4 regions of the Shewanella zhuhaiensis genome follow, and region 1 is predicted to be linked to each of the others. Evidence: predicted binding sites of a transcription regulator. Region 1 holds the regulator's gene; each other region holds the start of a gene.
What was found. Region 1 encodes sigma-54, which starts transcription at its own class of promoters, with help from an activator protein. Its sites were predicted from a motif close to GTTGGCACGNNNNTNGNNT; they were not measured.
Positions count from the first base shown of each region.

Region 1 (4,209 bases):
ACCTGCCGGGTGGGCGCGGCGCCCTGCGCGAGCTTGCCGACCTGCTGCTGATGAGCCAGGACAAGTTTGACTCTGCCCATGGGATGAGCGTATGAACCGGGTGACCCTGGCTATTATCCTGCTGTTTGGTACGGCGCTGGCGCTGTATTGGCAGGTGCAAAGCAAAAAGGCAAGCCAGCCCCAGCCTACTGCTTCGGTACAAAAACCCGATTATGTGGCCACCGACCTTCGCAGCATCAGCTACGATAGCGAAGGCAAACTCGAAAGCCGGGTAAGCGCTTCCTACATGGAGCACTTCGACGGCGATGCCCAGACCCTGTTCACCCAGCCGGTGTACACCTTGTTTCCACAAGATGGTAAAGGCGAGTGGCGTCTCAGCGCCAAAATCGGCAGACTGGACAAAGCAAGCGACAGAGTCATGCTGGAGCAGGACGTGCTGATTGAAGCTATCAGTTTCAACGAGCCACTGCGGCAGCTCAATACCAGTTATCTGGAGCTGGATCTCAAGACCATGATCCTGACTTCCGAACAAGAAATTTTAATCAGCGGCAATAACTTCCATATGAGTGGCGTCGGCCTGCATGCCGACCTCAATGCGCAGGAAGTGAAGCTTTTAAGCAAGATTAAGGGAACCTATGAACCTCAATAAGTCGCTTATTTTGGTGCTGCTGTGTACCTGCAGCGCCCTGGCGCAGGCCAACACCAAATTCGATTTAACTCAGGAAGTGAAAATCGCGGCCGCCAACAGCTACGCCGATTTGAAAAACAAACGCATCGTCTACGAAGGTCCGGTAACCCTGACCCAGGGTAGTTTGGTGCTCAAGGCCGACGAGCTCAGTTCCTACACAGATGAGAAGACCGGCAAGCGCATTCTGCTCGCCAAGGGCAAGCCCGCCACCTACAGCCAGCAGGTGGAAGATGGCCGCACAGTGCAGGCCAGCGCCAATGAAATCAGCTACAACATCGACAGCCGCATCATGGGCCTTAAGGGCAGCGCTGAAGTCGAGCAGGATGGCAGTAAGGTGAGCGCCGACTCCATCGTCTATGACATCGAAAAGCAGCAGCTCAGCTCGCAAAGCAGCGGTAAAAAAGACGATCAGGTGATCACCATCATCAAACCTGAGAACTACCAGCAGGAATTGCAGGACAAAGGCGAGCAAGACCAGCCTCAACCCCAGAAAGAGAAGCAGCAATGACGGCACTGACCCTGAAGGCCAGCAACCTCGCCAAGAGTTACAAAAACCGTCAGGTGGTCAAAGATGTCAGCCTCACGGTGAATACCGGTCAGGTGGTTGGCCTGCTCGGCCCCAACGGTGCCGGTAAAACCACCACCTTCTACATGGTGGTGGGTCTGGTGCAAAGCGACAAGGGCAGTATTCACATCAATGACGATGACCTGACCCTCGACCCCATGCACCTGCGAGCCCGCAAAGGCATTGGCTACCTGCCCCAGGAGGCCAGCATCTTCCGCAAGCTGTCGGTACGCGACAACATCATGGCCGTGCTGCAGATGCGTAAAGAGCTCAGCAGCGATGAGCGTGAAGAGTTGCTCGAGCAACTGCTGGAAGAGTTCCACATCACCCACATCCGCGACAACGCCGGTATGTCACTCTCAGGTGGTGAACGTCGCCGGGTGGAAATTGCCCGTGCACTGGCCGCCAACCCACGCTTTATCCTGTTGGATGAACCCTTTGCCGGGGTTGACCCCATTTCGGTTATCGATATCAAAAAGATTATCGAACAGCTGAAAAACCGCGGTCTTGGGGTGCTTATTACCGACCACAACGTGCGTGAAACCCTGGATGTGTGTGAAAAAGCCTACATCGTCAGCCACGGCAGCCTGATTGCCGAAGGCACACCTGCCGAGATCCTGGACAATCAGCAAGTGCGTGCAGTGTACTTGGGTGAGCAATTCAGGCTATAGTTAAACAACAAAGCCTACCGTCTCATATCCGGTAAATCAGGGTGGCTATTGGCCGAAGAACCTGATAGATAAAAGCTTTCTACCTGAATTATTTAGTGAAGGATCCGCAGTACGATGAAAGCGTCGCTCCAGCTCAAACTGGGACAACAACTCACCATGACGCCACAGTTGCAGCAGGCCATTCGTCTGCTTCAACTCTCCTCGCTTGAACTGCAACAGGAAATTCAACAAGCCCTCGACGCCAATCCGCTGCTGGAAATGGACGATGATCGCCTCGATGGCGATCAGTACGATGCCGATGGCGGCGACAAAGAGTTCGACGACAAATTCGATGAAGGCTCAGTATCAGCCAGCGCAGGTGATTCCGCTTCGGTAGAAACCTCCGAAGCCGTGACTCAGGAATCCATGCCGGATGAACTGCCCATGGACACTACCTGGGATGAAGTCTTCACCGCCGCTCCGGTTGCCGGCCCCGGCATCAGTCGCGACGACGACATGCCATTTCAGGGCGAAACCAGCGAAGGCCTGTACGAACACCTCGAATGGCAGAAAAATCTCACCCCTTTTTCGGATACCGATTTGGCCATTGCCACCGCTATCATTGATGCCATTGACGAAAAGGGCTATCTGACCCAAAGCCTGGATGAAATCCTCGAGGCCGTGGGCGATGAAGAGGTTGAGCTGGACGAAGTCGAGGCTGTGCTCAAGCGCATTCAACACTTCGATCCCATTGGTGTTGCAGCAAGGGATTTGGCCGAGTGCCTGCTGATCCAGCTGGGGCAGTTTGCCGCTGATACGCCGCATCTGGATAACGCCAAGCTGCTTATCCGTGAGCATCTGGACCTGATTGCCAACCGCGACTTCCGCACCCTGATGCGGAAAACCCGCCTCAAGGAAGAAGAACTCAGAGACGCCATAGTGCTGATCCAGAGTCTGAATCCCCGTCCGGGCGAGAACGTCACCAGCACCAAGGAAGAGTACGTGATCCCTGACGTGTCGGTGAGCAAAAAGAATGGTCGCTGGGTGGTGGAGCTGAACCCGGATTGCATGCCTAAACTGAGTGTGAATCAGCAGTATGCAGCGCTGGCGCGCACCAGCCGCAATCAGTCAGACAGCCAGTTTATCCGAGGCCATCTGCAAGAGGCCAAGTGGTTTATCAAGAGTCTGGAGAGCCGCAACGACACCCTGCTCAAGGTGGCCAACTGCATAGTGCAATTCCAGCAGGGCTTTTTTGAGTACGGTGAAGAGGCCATGAAACCCATGGTGCTCAACGATATCGCCGAGGCGGTGGAAATGCACGAATCCACCATCTCCAGGGTCACCACTCAAAAGTACATGCATACCCCGCGGGGTATCTTTGAACTGAAATACTTTTTCTCCAGCCATGTCGGAACCGAAGATGGCGGAGAGTGCTCTTCTACTGCAATCCGCGCCTTTATCAAAAAGCTGGTTGCAGCGGAAAACCAGAAGAAGCCGTTAAGCGACAGCAAGATGGCAGAACTTCTGGCGGAACAAGGAATCAACGTTGCCCGACGCACCATCGCCAAATACCGAGAGGCGATGCTGATACCACCGTCGAATCAGCGTAAGAGTTTGTAACCCAACCGAGGTCATTGGAGGAAAGTGTCTATGCAAATCAACCTGACAGGGCATCACATCGAAATCACCGACTCACTGCGCGACTACGTAGAGAGTAAATTCTCCAAGCTTGAACGCCATTTCGAACAGATCAATAATGTGCACGTTGTTCTCAATGTTCAGAAATTGCAGCAAATCGCAGAAGCCAAGCTTCACCTCAACGGAGGCGAAGTATTCGCCACCTCAGAACATGAAGACATGTACGCCGCCATTGACGCCCTGATTGATAAACTGGACCGTCAGGTAATTAAACACAAAGAGAAACTGACCAAACATTAACGATGGAACTAAGTACCATCCTGGCGCCGGAGTGCACTAGCTGTGCCACTCCGGGCAGCAAGAAAAAGGTACTGGAACTGATTAGCGATCTCGCCGCAGCCCAGTACCCTTCCCTCTCTTCCCAAGAGATCTTTGAAAGCCTGCTGGCCCGTGAAAAAATGGGTAGCACCGGCATTGGTAATGGCATTGCCATTCCCCATGGTCGCCTGGGTAGTATCGACAAACCTCTCGCCGTACTCATCAAATGCGAAGAAGCCATTGGCTACGATGCCATCGACAAACAGCCGGTGGACATACTGTTCGCGCTGTTGGTGCCATCTGACCAATGCCAACAGCATCTGAGTACCCTGGCAGCCATGGCCGAAAAG
Region 1 is NZ_JAKUDL010000006.1:55,366-59,574, forward strand. Features, by position in the region: gene kdsC (3-deoxy-manno-octulosonate-8-phosphatase KdsC) at 1-95, shown strand, start outside; gene lptC (LPS export ABC transporter periplasmic protein LptC) at 92-649, shown strand; gene lptA (lipopolysaccharide transport periplasmic protein LptA) at 636-1,196, shown strand; gene lptB (LPS export ABC transporter ATP-binding protein) at 1,193-1,924, shown strand; gene MJ923_RS15850 (RNA polymerase factor sigma-54) at 2,039-3,523, shown strand; gene hpf (ribosome hibernation promoting factor) at 3,554-3,841, shown strand; gene ptsN (PTS IIA-like nitrogen regulatory protein PtsN) at 3,844-4,209, shown strand, end outside.

Region 2 (4,209 bases), on a different contig from region 1:
CAAAGATGGAGGCCGCCACCGGCTGGCAGATGGCGCAGCCCAGGGCAGTCCCTGAGGCCTTAGTGCCAGTATCAGCACTCCCTTCACTGCCATGGCGGCTGAGTAAGGTGGCAAAGTCGCGGATATCTTCCACGGCGCAGAGGTGATACAGCGCCTGACGGCTGTGGCTGAAGTGGGGGCAGAGGCACTTATCCCGGACCTTACCCGCCTCGGCCAGAGCTGTATCTATTATCTTCTGTACCTCTGGACCACAGCCGCCGCAGCCACTGGCGGCCTTGGTGCAGCGCTTGATATCACCGAGGGTCTCGCAGCCCTCGTTAACCGCCGTCACAATGCCGCTTTTTTTCACCTGATGACAGGAGCACACCAGCGCATCCTTCTTGGCCGCGATGTCGGCACCGCTTGGCTCACCCAGCATCAAAGATGCGGGGCTGCCTTCAATGTCGGTCCCTTCAAGATATTGGCCCAAGAGGGTGCCATAATCGCTGGCATCCCCCACCAGCAGCGCCCCGGTAACCCGGGTACCCGCCTCATCGAGCCACAGTTTTTTGTATACCCCGGCGACGGCATCATTGAACTCCACAAAGGGCGAGTCGTCGTTGCCACGGCTATTGCCCACTGCGCCCACGTCGATGCCAAGCAGCTTGAGCTTGGTGCTCATGTCGGCGCCAGTGAAGGGTGCGGGCAGCGGTTGTGAGGAAGCGTGACTTAAGTGCCGAAGGGTATCGGCGGCGATACGGGCCATCTGGTACCCGGGTGCCACCAGGCCGAAAATCTTATCCTGCCAACTGGCACACTCGCCAATGGCAAATACCCCCGGCGCCGAGGTCTGCATCAGATCATCCACCGCAAAGCCGCCGCGCGCCCCTTTGGCTATGCCCGCAGCCGTGGCCAGCTCGTCGTGGGGGCGAATACCGGCCGAAAACACCAGCATGTCGGTCTCGAGCATATCGCCCTCGGCAAAGGTCAGCCTAAGCTCGGCGCTCTCGCCATCTTCGATGATGCGGGTGGCCTTTGAGGTGTGTACAGACACCCCCAGCGCCTCAATTTTTTGCTTTAAAAGCTCGCCTGCGGCGCTATCGAGCTGTACCGGCATCAGCTGGGGGGCGAATTCCACCACATGGGTCTTAAGCCCCAGACTCTTAAGTGCATTGGCCGCTTCAAGCCCCAACAAACCGCCACCAATCACTACCCCGCTGCGGGCGTTTTTGGCCGCAGCCTCGATGGCAAGCAGGTCGTCTGTGGTGCGGTACACCAGGCACTGGGGCTTGTCAGCGCCCGCGATGGGGGGCACAAAACCAAAGGAGCCGGTGGCAAGCACCAGATAGTCATAAGTGACACTGCTGCCATCGCTGAGGCCGAGCGTTCTGGCCACCGGGTCAAGCGCCAGCACCCGGGTGCCGAGCTTAAGCTCCACACCCCACTTGCGGTAAGCCTCAACAGAGCTTAAAGACAGGTCATCCAGCGGCTTGCCCTGAAAATAAGACGACAGCTGCACCCTGTCATAGGCAATGCTGGCTTCGGCGCCAATGACCACCAGTTCCCATTGGGTCTGCCAACCCTGCTCACAGACATACTCGACAAAGTGGTGACCCACCATGCCGTTACCCACTACCACGACCCTGGGTTTACGATTGGACATTAGACCTCCAGAAAACAAAAAAGCGCCCACTCCCAACTGGAGTGTGGCGCCTTTGCCAATTCAATCAGAAATCAGGTGGGGCGGCGAAGCGCCCCTGTTTGACAGCCTGTTGCCCCCTGGGGAGCCCTAGCAGTAATTCACAGCCTGTGCCAACTTTTATCTTTCTGTTTTATTTAAATATTTAAAATAAAGCCATGGGTGCATGCCCCTAAAGCTGCGCCATTATCGGGCAGCTGCACTCCTTTGGCGCAGCAGCTCTTGGGCAAGCTGCACCATGGGTTTGCCGGTTTGCATCGAGTAGCGGCGAACAAGACCCACCGCCTCCGCCTCAGCGGCGCCAGCCGCCATCAGTTCTCTGCAAAGGGTTGCCACGGCGCCCGAGCCTTTAACCAGGCTTTCGCCCTCAGCGCCGTCGCCATAGGCGAGCCTTAAGGCTTCATCCGCCGTGCGCGCCCGCTTGCCAAGCAGGTAGGCGGCCGCTAATGATGCGCGCACACTGGCGCCCTGCAGGCTATCATCGAAGGCACCGGGCAACTCGGCGGCCGCCAGGCGTCTATGGGCCAGCATATCGTCACCAAGCGCCGTCAGGGTCGCCTGGGTGCCTTCGGGGGCGCAGGCAGACAAGTGCCAGCGAGGCTGCAAGGGGTCTAGGTCGCTGGCGGCTTGCGCCAATGGCTCTATGCACCAAAGCGGCGTATCCACCCGGGGGTTGGGTTCAGTCTCCCCCTGAAAACCACGAAACAGCAATTGCCGACAGTCCACCGCCGTCTCGTTGGCGATAAGCCCCATCACCCTGGCGTAATGCCCCTCAAGCTTGGGATGAAAAAACGCCCGCATCCCCATGGGCGCGTCAAGGGGGTTGATAAACTTGAGTGCCTGGGTGATAAGGCTGCGGATCCCAAGCTGTTGATGAAGCGCCTTAAGCCTTGGCCACTGTGGCAGTATGGCGCCCAAGGGCAGATAGCAGCTCTTTCTCTCCCGTAAAAAGTAGCGCGCCTCGGCTATGGAGCTCGCCTTTGGGATCCCCACCTGCGCCAGCATCTGACCCACATGGCAGCGGCGGCTGGGCACGTCAGTTTCACTGTCGCCGTGCAGCAGCACAGGTATGCCTTCACGCTCCAGCCGCTTTACCCCATACAGCAGCCAGGGGAACTGGCCACGCTTACCGGCATAGCAGGGCCAGTCGAAAAAGTCCGGCATCCCATCCACCCAACCGCCAAGGCCTGGTTCGGGCTGCCCGGCGTCAATCAGATCCCGCAGCGCCAGCGCCATACCGGCGACCTCGGCGCAGCTCTCGCCGCGGCTTCGCATCACCATCAGCGCCGCGCCAAGGGACACATCAGGCACCCAGCTATCACTCCAGCCCAGCAGCAACGACCGGCTCTCAATCAGGGTGAGACTTCTTGCCCGCTTGGGGCCACAGGCTACGGCTCTAAGCAGGGTTTTGGCGCAAGTTGCTGCCTCATCTTGTGGCTCGCGCCCCTTAGCGGATGTCAATTCAGCCATAGACCACCTCCGCAGCGCAGGCATCAACGCCATTTAGCAGCTCAGCCCTTAATTGGTTGAGCTCTTCGCCCAAAGCGCACACCTCCCCTACCAACATCAGGCAGGGGCCTTCTCCTTTCAAAGTGGAGGCCGCAGTACTTAAGTCTTTCAGGGGGCAAAATTTAAGCTGCTGGGACGGCCTGCCGCCATCGCGCACCAGGGCGCAGGGCAATGCCGGTGAGGCGCCGGCAAGCTGCAGACTGGCCGAGATGAGCCCGGCCTGATTGGCCCCCATGTAAAACACCAGGGTGTTGCCCTGTGCCAACAGTTGCTGCCAGTGTCTGCTGCCTTCGCCGCCGATTTGCTGACCACCCATCTGCTGACCAGTCACGAAACTCACTGAACGGGCAAGCCCCCTGTGGGTAAGCGGGATCATGGCCGCCGCGCCGCAGCCAAGCGCCGCACTGACACCCGGTAGCCAGCGGCAATCTATGCCCCGCTTGAGTAAAAAAGCGGCCTCTTCCGCGCCCCGGCCAAACACCCCGGGATCGCCGCCCTTAAGCCGCAGCACCCGCAGCCCACGCTGCGCCTGCTCCTGCAGGCACAGATTGATGTCGTCCTGATGGCTGCTGTCCCCGCCAGCCCGCTTGCCCATAGGGATGCGCTTAGCAGCCCGATTGGCGAGCGCCAGTATTGACTCATCCACCAGGGCATCGAATACCAGCACATCGCAGCGGCGCAGGCAGGCCAGCACTTCCAGTGTCAGGCTACCCATGCCGCCAAAACCGGCCCCCGCCAGCACCACTGAGCCGGGGGCAAAGTCCGCCGCCAGCGAGTCAATCATTGAGTCGAACTCAGCCATGTGTCAGCTCTCCGGTTAAAGTAAATTCTGATGAAAGGGTAACAAGCTCGCCGACACAGCTGCCGCAGCCGCTGCCACAACCCGTGCTCTCTCGCACCCACAGCGCTCGGTCCATCCCTTCAGGACAAGTGGCCAGCGACGCTTTTATCGCTTTTTGGCTGACGCCCTTACACAGGCAGACCAGTGGGCTGTCACCGGCAACCAGCAGCGCCTCAATCTC
Region 2 is NZ_JAKUDL010000008.1:50,205-54,413, reverse strand. Features, by position in the region: gene nirB (nitrite reductase large subunit NirB) at 1-1,642, opposite strand, end outside; gene MJ923_RS17905 (hypothetical protein) at 1,865-3,148, opposite strand; gene cobA (uroporphyrinogen-III C-methyltransferase) at 3,141-3,989, opposite strand; gene MJ923_RS17895 (nitrate reductase) at 3,982-4,209, opposite strand, start outside.
Region 2: a site for sigma-54 is predicted at 1,778-1,796, ahead of nirB (nitrite reductase large subunit NirB). Genes of this name have one in related genera too.

Region 3 (4,209 bases), on a different contig from region 1:
AGGCTGCCGTCACCGGACACAAAGCCCAGTACCATCAGGAAGCCTGAAGTAGACTTATTCACCCGCACGCCCTGGGCCTGCACTTCCTGAGGCAGCAGCGGCATGGCCGATTGCAGCTTGTTCTGCACCTGCACCTGAGCGATATCCGCGTCGGCTTCGGCGTTGAAGGTCAGGGTGATTTCGGCGTTACCGAAACCATCACTGGTGGAGTTGATGTAACGCAGGTTGTCCAGACCTGTCATCCGCTGTTCGATAACCTGAGTTACCGAGTCTTCCAGGGTCTTGGCGGATGCGCCGGGATAACTTGCCGAGATCACCACCTTGGGCGGTGCAATGTTCGGATACTGGGATACGGGCAAGCCCTTGATGGCGAGCACACCCGCCAACATCACCAGAATCGCGATCACCCAGGCAAAGATGGGTCTGTCGATAAAGAAACGTGCCATAGCTTATTCCTGAAACTCGCTTGGTCTGAATTACTGTGCCTGAGTAGAACCGGCAGGCTTGGCCACCACAGGGGCGCCGGGACGAATTTTCTGCAGCCCTTCGATGATGAGCTTATCACCGGCCTGAAGACCTGAAGTGACGCGCCACTGGTGATCGATCACCTCGGCTGTGGTCACGTTACGGGCCTCAACCTGGCTTTCGGCATTCACCACCATGGCCACGGCTTCACCGCGGGTGTTGCGGGTAATGGCCTTTTGCGGCACCAGAATGGCACTCGGATCCACGCCTGTGTTCAGCATGGCGCGCACATACATGCCTGGCAGCAACACGTTGTCAGGGTTAGGGAATTCGGCGCGCAGGATCACTGAGCCTGTGTTCTCATCTACGCTCACCTCGGCAAATTGCAGCTTGCCTTTGTGCTCGTAAGTGGTGCCATCTTCCAGTACCAGCTGCACCTCGGCGTTATCGGCCGCCTGCAACTTACCGGCACGCAGCTTGGCCTTGAGGGCCAGCAGCTGAACACTGGACTGGGTGATATCAACGTTGATGGGGTCGAGCTGCTGGATGGTGGCCAGCACCTGTCCCTGGTTGGCGGTCACCAGTGCACCCGGGGTCACGGCAGATTTGCCGATACGGCCTGAAATAGGCGCCTGCACCTGGGTGTACTTGAGGTTAATCTCGGCGGTGTGCAGCTGGGCTTCGGCCACTTTCACCCGGGCGAGGGCTTCTTTGTAGCTGGCGTCGGCTTCGTCGAAGTCCTGTTTGGAGATAGCATTGGTTTTCACCAGCTTCTCGTAACGGGCGGCGCGGGCCTTGGCGCTGGCAAGGGATGCCTGGGCGCTGGCCAGATCGGCCTTGGCGCTTTCAAGCGTGGCCTTGTAGGTGGCGTCGTCAATTTTGTACAGCGACTGGCCTTCCTTCACTTCGCGACCTTCAACGAAGTTGCGCTCCATGACGATGCCGGACACCTGAGGACGCACTTCGGCTTCGAGGTAAGCACGGCTGCGGCCCGGCAGTTCCACCAGAATATTCTGGGCGGATGCCTTCACCTCAACCACGCCCACTTCCATGGGGGGACGCGCTTGCTGGGCGCCCTGCTGCGCTTCTTCCTGACCACAGGCACTGACCCACAGTACCAGGCCAACGGCGGAGGCAATTTTTAACATTTGCCGCATTGAAATCTCCTTTTTGTGTCTGGGCTAACGGGGTGGTGTAGATAAAAACACCTGGATACCCAGACAAATCGCCCATTTTTAATACTAAATTTATGATCCGCAAGTTATCTCACACAGGGGGCGCCAGCTCAAGTCAGCAAATGGCTGAAAAGTGTAAAGGAGTGCAAAAATTTCTTTTATTTGCATGTATTTAGCTATTTTTTAACATTTCATGGCAGCAAATTGTCTCCCGATAACCTGCCACATCAGTTGTTCATATTTCTTCATAATCTGTCGCGAGCTATTCACGTCCCCCGCCAAGGCCATTCATAACCCCTGCTTATGATTCGTTGCAGCGGGAGAACCCATTTCAACGAGGCAGTGATGATGAAATTGAACAAAACCCTGTTGGCGCTGGCCGCCATCGCATGTTCCAGCGGCGTTATGGCAGAAGAAGCCAAGGTCTTTGGCGGCACTCTGGGTGGCAAGCTGACTATCGCCAGCGACTATGTATTCCGTGGCGAATCCGAAACCATGGATGGCGATGTGCCAGCCATTCAGGGCACTCTGAGCTGGAGCAATGATGCCGGTTGGTATGCCGGCGTTTTCGGCTCCAACATCAAGTTTGCCGACCCCAATCTGGAAGTGGTGACCGGCCCCTTTATCGGCAAAGCCGGTGAGTTTGGTGATTCAGGTTTCACCTATGATGTGATGGTATTTTCTTACCTGTATCCCGGCGCTTCCTACAGCAACTACACCGAACTGTGGCTGAAGGTGGGTAAGCAATTTGGCAAGCTGAACATGCAGTTAGAGGTGACTCCAACGCTGGATGACTGGTTCGGCGTGGATGGCTGGCAAGGGGTGAACTATGCGGTGCACCCAAGCTACAGCTTCGACAATGGCATTCAGCTGTCCGGCTCTGTGGGGTATCAGGATCTCGACGGCGAAGGCGCCGAAGGCTGGGGTCACTGGAACCTGGGTGTGTCCAAGACCTGGGCAGGTTACACCCTGGATCTGCGTTACCACGGCAGCACAGTGGACACAGATCACAAGGTTTACGGCACCCAAACCGAGATTTTTGACGACCGTTTCGTCGTCGGCATCAGCAAGGCGTTTTAAATCCGGTTGTCACCCACGCCGCAGGCAATAATGCGGCTGACTTGAGCCAGCGTCCGGCCCGACTCAGCCTGCCAGTGGTTAAAAGCGGCCTGTGCCTGAGCCAGGCCCTTTTGGGTGGCAAGCCCTGCATCCACCAGACCGGTTGCCCTCAGATAGCCCTCCACGTCTGAGGTCAGCAGGAAGGTGTCTTTCCCGGTGGCGCGCAGGAAGTAAGGGCCGGTATTGCCCCCAAGCCTGGCGCCGCGCTTTTTGAGCACCTGCCACAAGGCGGTGATCTCTTCCCCGGGCCAGAGGCCGATATAACGTGCCAGACTGCCATGTTCAGCAGCAATTTCTTTCACCATCAAGGCATTGTCGTAGATGGCCCGGGTCTTTTTTTCATGGCGGATAAGGGCAGGGTCGCTGGCGCGGGCATCCAGTTGCTCCGGTGACATCAGCAAAATCTTCAGCGGATCGAAGCCAAAAAACGCCTCTTCATAGGCGGCCCATTTGGCGTCCACCACCTTCCACACAAAACCACTCTGAAAAATCTGCTTGCTCATGGCCGACAGTAACCGGTCATCAGAATATTCCTGATATTCGTCGGCCGACAAAGACTGTGGCAGCAGTGCCTCAAGCGCATCGACGCCGCCTTTTCGCTCGGCGGCGCGCTGATAAATACTGGCAAAGGATTCGATTTTCATGAACTTCCCTGAAACGATGAATGGCTTTGCCAGTGTACTTGCATGGGTGCCGTCAATCCAAGTGGTTGCGGCGAGCCGGGGTATTAGCCGAGGGCGGCAGCAATCACCTCGCGAAGGCTGCGGGGCTTGCGGCCGAGGATATGCGCCAAATCATCGCTGCGCGTATCGTATTCCCCTGCGGCAATGGCACGGCTGGCGCCGCCCAGCGCCTTGGCCAAAAAGCCGGGCAAACCCATTTGGCTCAGCGCAGCAATTTGCGCTTCCGGGCTGATTTCGTTGGTTTCAATTCGCTTACCTGTGAGCTTGCCAATGAGTTTGGCGATGTCGGCATAGGACAGCAGCTCAGGACCGGTGAACTCGTAAGTGCTGCCGATATGCTTATCGGCATCGGGTGTTGCCATCAGCAATCTGGCCAGCGCCTCGGCGATATCGGCCTTGCTCACAGGTGCAAAGCGGCCGTCGGCGGCTGCGTGGGTCAGGGCGCCGCTTTCCAGGGTATGGCCAAGGCTCATCAGTTGCAGCTCGGCATAAAAGGCGTTTCGCACCACAGTGGCTGGCACGCCCGAGGCGCGGATGGCGGCTTCAGTGGCGGCGTGGCTGGCGCCAAAGTCAAAGGCGCTGTCGAGACTGGGGGACTGGAAGCTGGTGTACAGCAGTTGGCTCACGCCGGCCTTTTTTGCGGCGGCGATAACGTTCAGATGTTGGGCCAGACGGGCATCGTTGGCGATGTTGCCGGAAATAAACAAGACTTTGGACACGCCCGTCATGGCGGCTTCGAGAGAGTCTTGTTGGTCGTAGTCGGCAAA
Region 3 is NZ_JAKUDL010000004.1:97,101-101,309, forward strand. Features, by position in the region: gene MJ923_RS12390 (efflux RND transporter permease subunit) at 1-446, opposite strand, end outside; gene MJ923_RS12395 (efflux RND transporter periplasmic adaptor subunit) at 477-1,622, opposite strand; gene MJ923_RS12400 (TorF family putative porin) at 1,986-2,720, shown strand; gene MJ923_RS12405 (DNA-3-methyladenine glycosylase I) at 2,717-3,403, opposite strand; gene MJ923_RS12410 (SDR family oxidoreductase) at 3,487-4,209, opposite strand, start outside.
Region 3: a site for sigma-54 is predicted at 1,801-1,819, ahead of MJ923_RS12400 (TorF family putative porin). Genes of this name have one in related genera too.

Region 4 (4,209 bases), on a different contig from region 1:
TTGATTACACCCGAAGCCGGAAGTTGTCGGAGCGGCACAAGGTAACCATAGAGCATGCGACACAAAGGCTTTACAGCCAACCTAAAAGGCAGTGTCAGCGAGTGAATAAGCTGAATTGAAACGCCGGAAGTGGCAGAAACAAGGAATCAAAGAAAAGCTTGGAATTTGTGCAAGCAGGCACAAACAGAAATGATGGTCTCCCCACAGGGACTCGAACCCCGATCGGTCGCTTAGGAGGCGACTGCTCTATCCTGTTGAGCTATAGGGAGACCCGCTGATTATACTCGTTTTGCCTTTGATTAAAAGTGTTGATTTTTAACTGGTTAATTCTTGGGCGACTGGTTTTTTATCACCATGTCGCTGACCTGAATATTGTTCACTGTGCCGATGCCGGTTAACTCTGCGCGGGCACTGTTTTCAGTGACCTGGGCTATCTTGATGTTTGTGTTGCTGTTATTGCCGGTGGTGCGGTTGCTGTTGAAGCGGTCCGACAGGTTTTTAGCCAGCACGATAGATAGCTCGTCTCCCACCCGGAGCCCATGGCGGCGGCCCAGATTGAGGATCAGGGTTTCGCCCTGTTTGGCCACTACCTGACCCAGCACCGGCCGACACATAAGCGCATTGTCGAGTTCTTTGGCGGCCTGGGCGATGACTTTATCGACACTGCGGCCATAGGCTGAGCGCCAGAAACGGTCGCTTTCGGGGGCGACTATTTCGTTGCGGTCAAACTCCCAGGGCGCTGAGGCGGAAAAGCTTTGCCGCCAGATAATTTCGCCGCTTATGCCGTGAAACAGGGTCAGGGTGAGGGCGAATTGCCGCAGTGGGTCTTCACTCATCAGGCCAAAGTAGCTGCTTTGAGCCGGTTCGGTGGAGGCATCTGTGACTTCCGGGTACAGCACGTACTGACTGTCGCTGGCATTGGCGAGGTAGCTTGGCAGGCGGTAGCCCTGAATGGCGGCCTGGCGTGAGTCAATGGCCAGCCGCGAATTGGCTTGCAGATTGGCAAAGCCGGTGGCCGAAAAGTCATCCAGTTTGCCGGCAAGTTTAATCGACAGCGCTTTGCCGAGGCTGTTCAGTTGCCCCTGGGCCAATTGGCTGCGGTGGCTGATGGCGGTTTCCGGCACCAGAATACCCGCTTTGAGCGGTGAAGCCAGGCATTGCTCGGCCGGGTCGGCAAGCAGTTCGACCCGTAAATGTACCCGCAGGCGGTTGTTTTCAATCTGTTCGCTGAGAAGCTGCACCGGCCCTGTCATCATCGACTGATCCATCTGGAAGCTGCTGCCGGTGAGGCGCCCCCCTTCCAAGGTTTGGCTGGCTTCAAAGCTGACACCGGATTGCAGGCTGGCGTAGCTGATGGCCTGTTCTATGGCTTCGCTGCGGGCCTTGCTGATGTCGCCATCGACTATAACGGCTTCGCCCTTGGCTTCAACCCAGTCGGCGTGCGCAGGCGCTGCGCTAAGCCCGAATACCAGTCCTAGAAAAAGCAGAGTCGATTTGTAGGGTGCCATGTGCCAGTCCTGTTTGTGTAACGTGCCTTGGGCCTTAGCCGCTCGGCGATTAACGGATAACAGCCGGAGTGAAGCAAAATCCGTGCCTTGGGCGCCTGTGCCCGGCGCATTCGGGCGAAATTAAGGGGTAAAGTTTCTGCGCCCCGTGCCGATAGCTGTTTATCAAGGGATTGGCCTTTGCGGCCTTTCTGGTAATTAGCCTTTAATTTCATGGGGTTGATTTATGTACGGGAAAACTGCCGTCGCGCTGGCCCTTATGCTGGCGCTGCAGCCTGCCATGGCGGCCACCAAAACGCCCCAGTCTATAGCTTATGGCGAAGAGGGCTATCCGCAGCGGGAGCAAGTCAATGTTCTGGCGCAAAAGATAGTCAACGAACTGCTGCTGACCAATGATGTGGTAAGCCCGACGCAGCCTATTGTGGTGACCACCCCTGTGAACGTGGACGACTTTACCCACACCGGCAGCTTTGCCCGCCTGTTGCAGCAGGGCATGATGGCCGCGCTGCACGCCCGTTACTACAACGTGGTAGATACCGGCATTGGCCAAACCCTGCGGGTGACCGACAAGGGTGACTTGCTGCAAAGCCGCGACTGGCAACGGCTGCGGGATGTGGCCGATACCCAGCATGTGCTGGTGGCCAGTTACAGCCTTGGCCGCGATGGCCTTACCATCAACAGCCGGATTGTGGATATCGGCAACAGCCGGGTAGTGGCCTCGTCACAGTCGTTCAGCCGCCCGGGCGATCTGCGTGGTTATCTGGCCTATTCTGAGCAGGTAGTGGCCAAAGATGGGCTGCTGTATCGCTACGAAGCCCCCGGAATGGATGCGGTTAGCCTGCTGGGAGAAGACAAATGAGACAAGTGGTACTGATGATGTTGGCCGCGTTTTTACTCGGCGCCTGCAGCAGCAATGACCGTTATGTGCAGTGGGAGACCGTGGCGCCGGAAACCTTTCCCAGGCTGACCGCCATAGGCTATGCGCCGCTGGAAACTCAGCCTGCCAAAACCCAGGCCGAAAAGGTACTGATGGCGATGCAGGCCTCCAAGCTTGCCGCTTATCGTGAGCTTGCCGAGCAGGTGTATGGTCAGAAAATTTCTGCCAGTTCCAGCGTCAATGATTGGGCGATGCAGAACGACAATATCAAGGCGTCGGTGTCCGGTGTTATCCGCGGCGCTCGGGTCGTGAAAAGCTATCCTGTGGGTGAGCATTATGTCACCGAGCTTGAGCTGGACTTTGCCAAAGTATGGGCCGTGTACCAGCAGCAAAACCGGCCGCAGCGGGTTAAAGAGATCACCTATTTCTAAGGCCGTTTCAGGTTGCAAGTCCAAGGCCTGATGCTTAAGTTGAGGCATCCCGAACTTATACCGAAAAGCCCCGCATTGGCGGGGCTTTTTTACATAAACGAGTGAGGCTTTTCTGAGCAGGTGTTGGCCAGGGCTTGCGCTAGCCCGGACTTTTTCACCGTGCATTTGATTCCAGCGTGTTTGGCTGAAGCACTGTCAGTGCGTTTGCTGAAACGGAGCTGCTCAGTTGCAGGTTCCGGCTCAGGTTAAAAATCCAGGCTTAGGTTCAGATTAAGCCTTCGAGGTTTGGGCTTGGGAAACGCTCACACTTCGATGCTGTTACCGAGCGTAGAAATAGTGGAGGTTTTGCCCTTGTCGGTGTAGGTGAGGGAGCTTGCGTTACGGCTAACCTGAAGCGCCTGGGCCAGACGGTTAATACTGGCTTCATTGTGTTCTATCAGCTGGGCATTGAGCTGATTGGCCTGCTTGCAGCGAAGCAGCGTGGCCTGGGCGGCTTCTACCTTGCCCACCAGGGCCTGCTCTTCTGTCAGCAGCTGTTTGTCGGGATGCAGCGACAGCGCGTCATCATTCTTTTTGAGTGCCAGCAGGGCGGCAGATTTTGTTTCGGCGAGGCGTAGCAGCTCACTGGCGTCCTGGGCTATCAGCGCGGTCTTTTCGGCGTCTATCAGGACAAGCAGCTCGTCTAGCAGGGATTGCTGGTGGTCGAGCAGGGAAGTGAGTTCATTCATGGGGAAACCTCAGGCCGTGTTTGCAAAAATTTGGCGAATACAGATTACAAATTTTAAATGCAAAAAGCCGGCCACTGTTGAGTGACCGGCCGCAACCCGATGCCAAAGAAGGCTTATGCGTCTTGGTCGAGATCCTGCATTTCTTTTTCGAAGCGGGCGATATTGGCAGCCAGCTTCTCAGGATCGATTTTGTAGCGGCCTTCGGCGATAGCCTGCTTGATTTCGGCCACTTTCTTCTGGTCGACTTCAGGCAGCGATGCCAGCTTGGACTGGACACTTTGCAGTTGCTGGGCCTGACTGGTGATCACGAAAGAGTCTGCTTTTTGCGGCACCTGAGCCTGCGCAGTTTGTGCGGCAGAAGCCTGGGCACTGCGGGCGCTGGTCAGTGGGCTTGCGGTGTTGCCGACACGGTTGGCGGCGGCATTATTTTTGGGTAATTCGATGGCCATCGGGGGCTCCAGTGTTACGGATTCGGGTTTCTTAGCACTCTTATCGGCCGTAGCCAGCAAAGCTTTAGGGTATTTTACATTTTGACTTCCACTTCGCCAACGCCGATGACAGTGGCTTCCAACACCTTGTTTGAGTTGGTGTTTCTGATGCGAATTCGGTCACCTTCGTTACCATCCGCCAAGGCTTCGCCCAAGGTTTTTATCTCAAAGCTCGCAGTT
Region 4 is NZ_JAKUDL010000002.1:54,165-58,373, forward strand. Features, by position in the region: tRNA gene MJ923_RS05775 (tRNA-Arg) at 194-269, opposite strand; gene MJ923_RS05780 (flagellar assembly protein FlgT) at 324-1,508, opposite strand; gene MJ923_RS05785 (FlgO family outer membrane protein) at 1,732-2,364, shown strand; gene MJ923_RS05790 (LPP20 family lipoprotein) at 2,361-2,813, shown strand; gene MJ923_RS05795 (flagella synthesis protein FlgN) at 3,116-3,541, opposite strand; gene flgM (flagellar biosynthesis anti-sigma factor FlgM) at 3,655-3,990, opposite strand; gene flgA (flagellar basal body P-ring formation chaperone FlgA) at 4,065-4,209, opposite strand, start outside.
Region 4: a site for sigma-54 is predicted at 1,580-1,598, ahead of MJ923_RS05780 (flagellar assembly protein FlgT). Genes of this name have one in related genera too.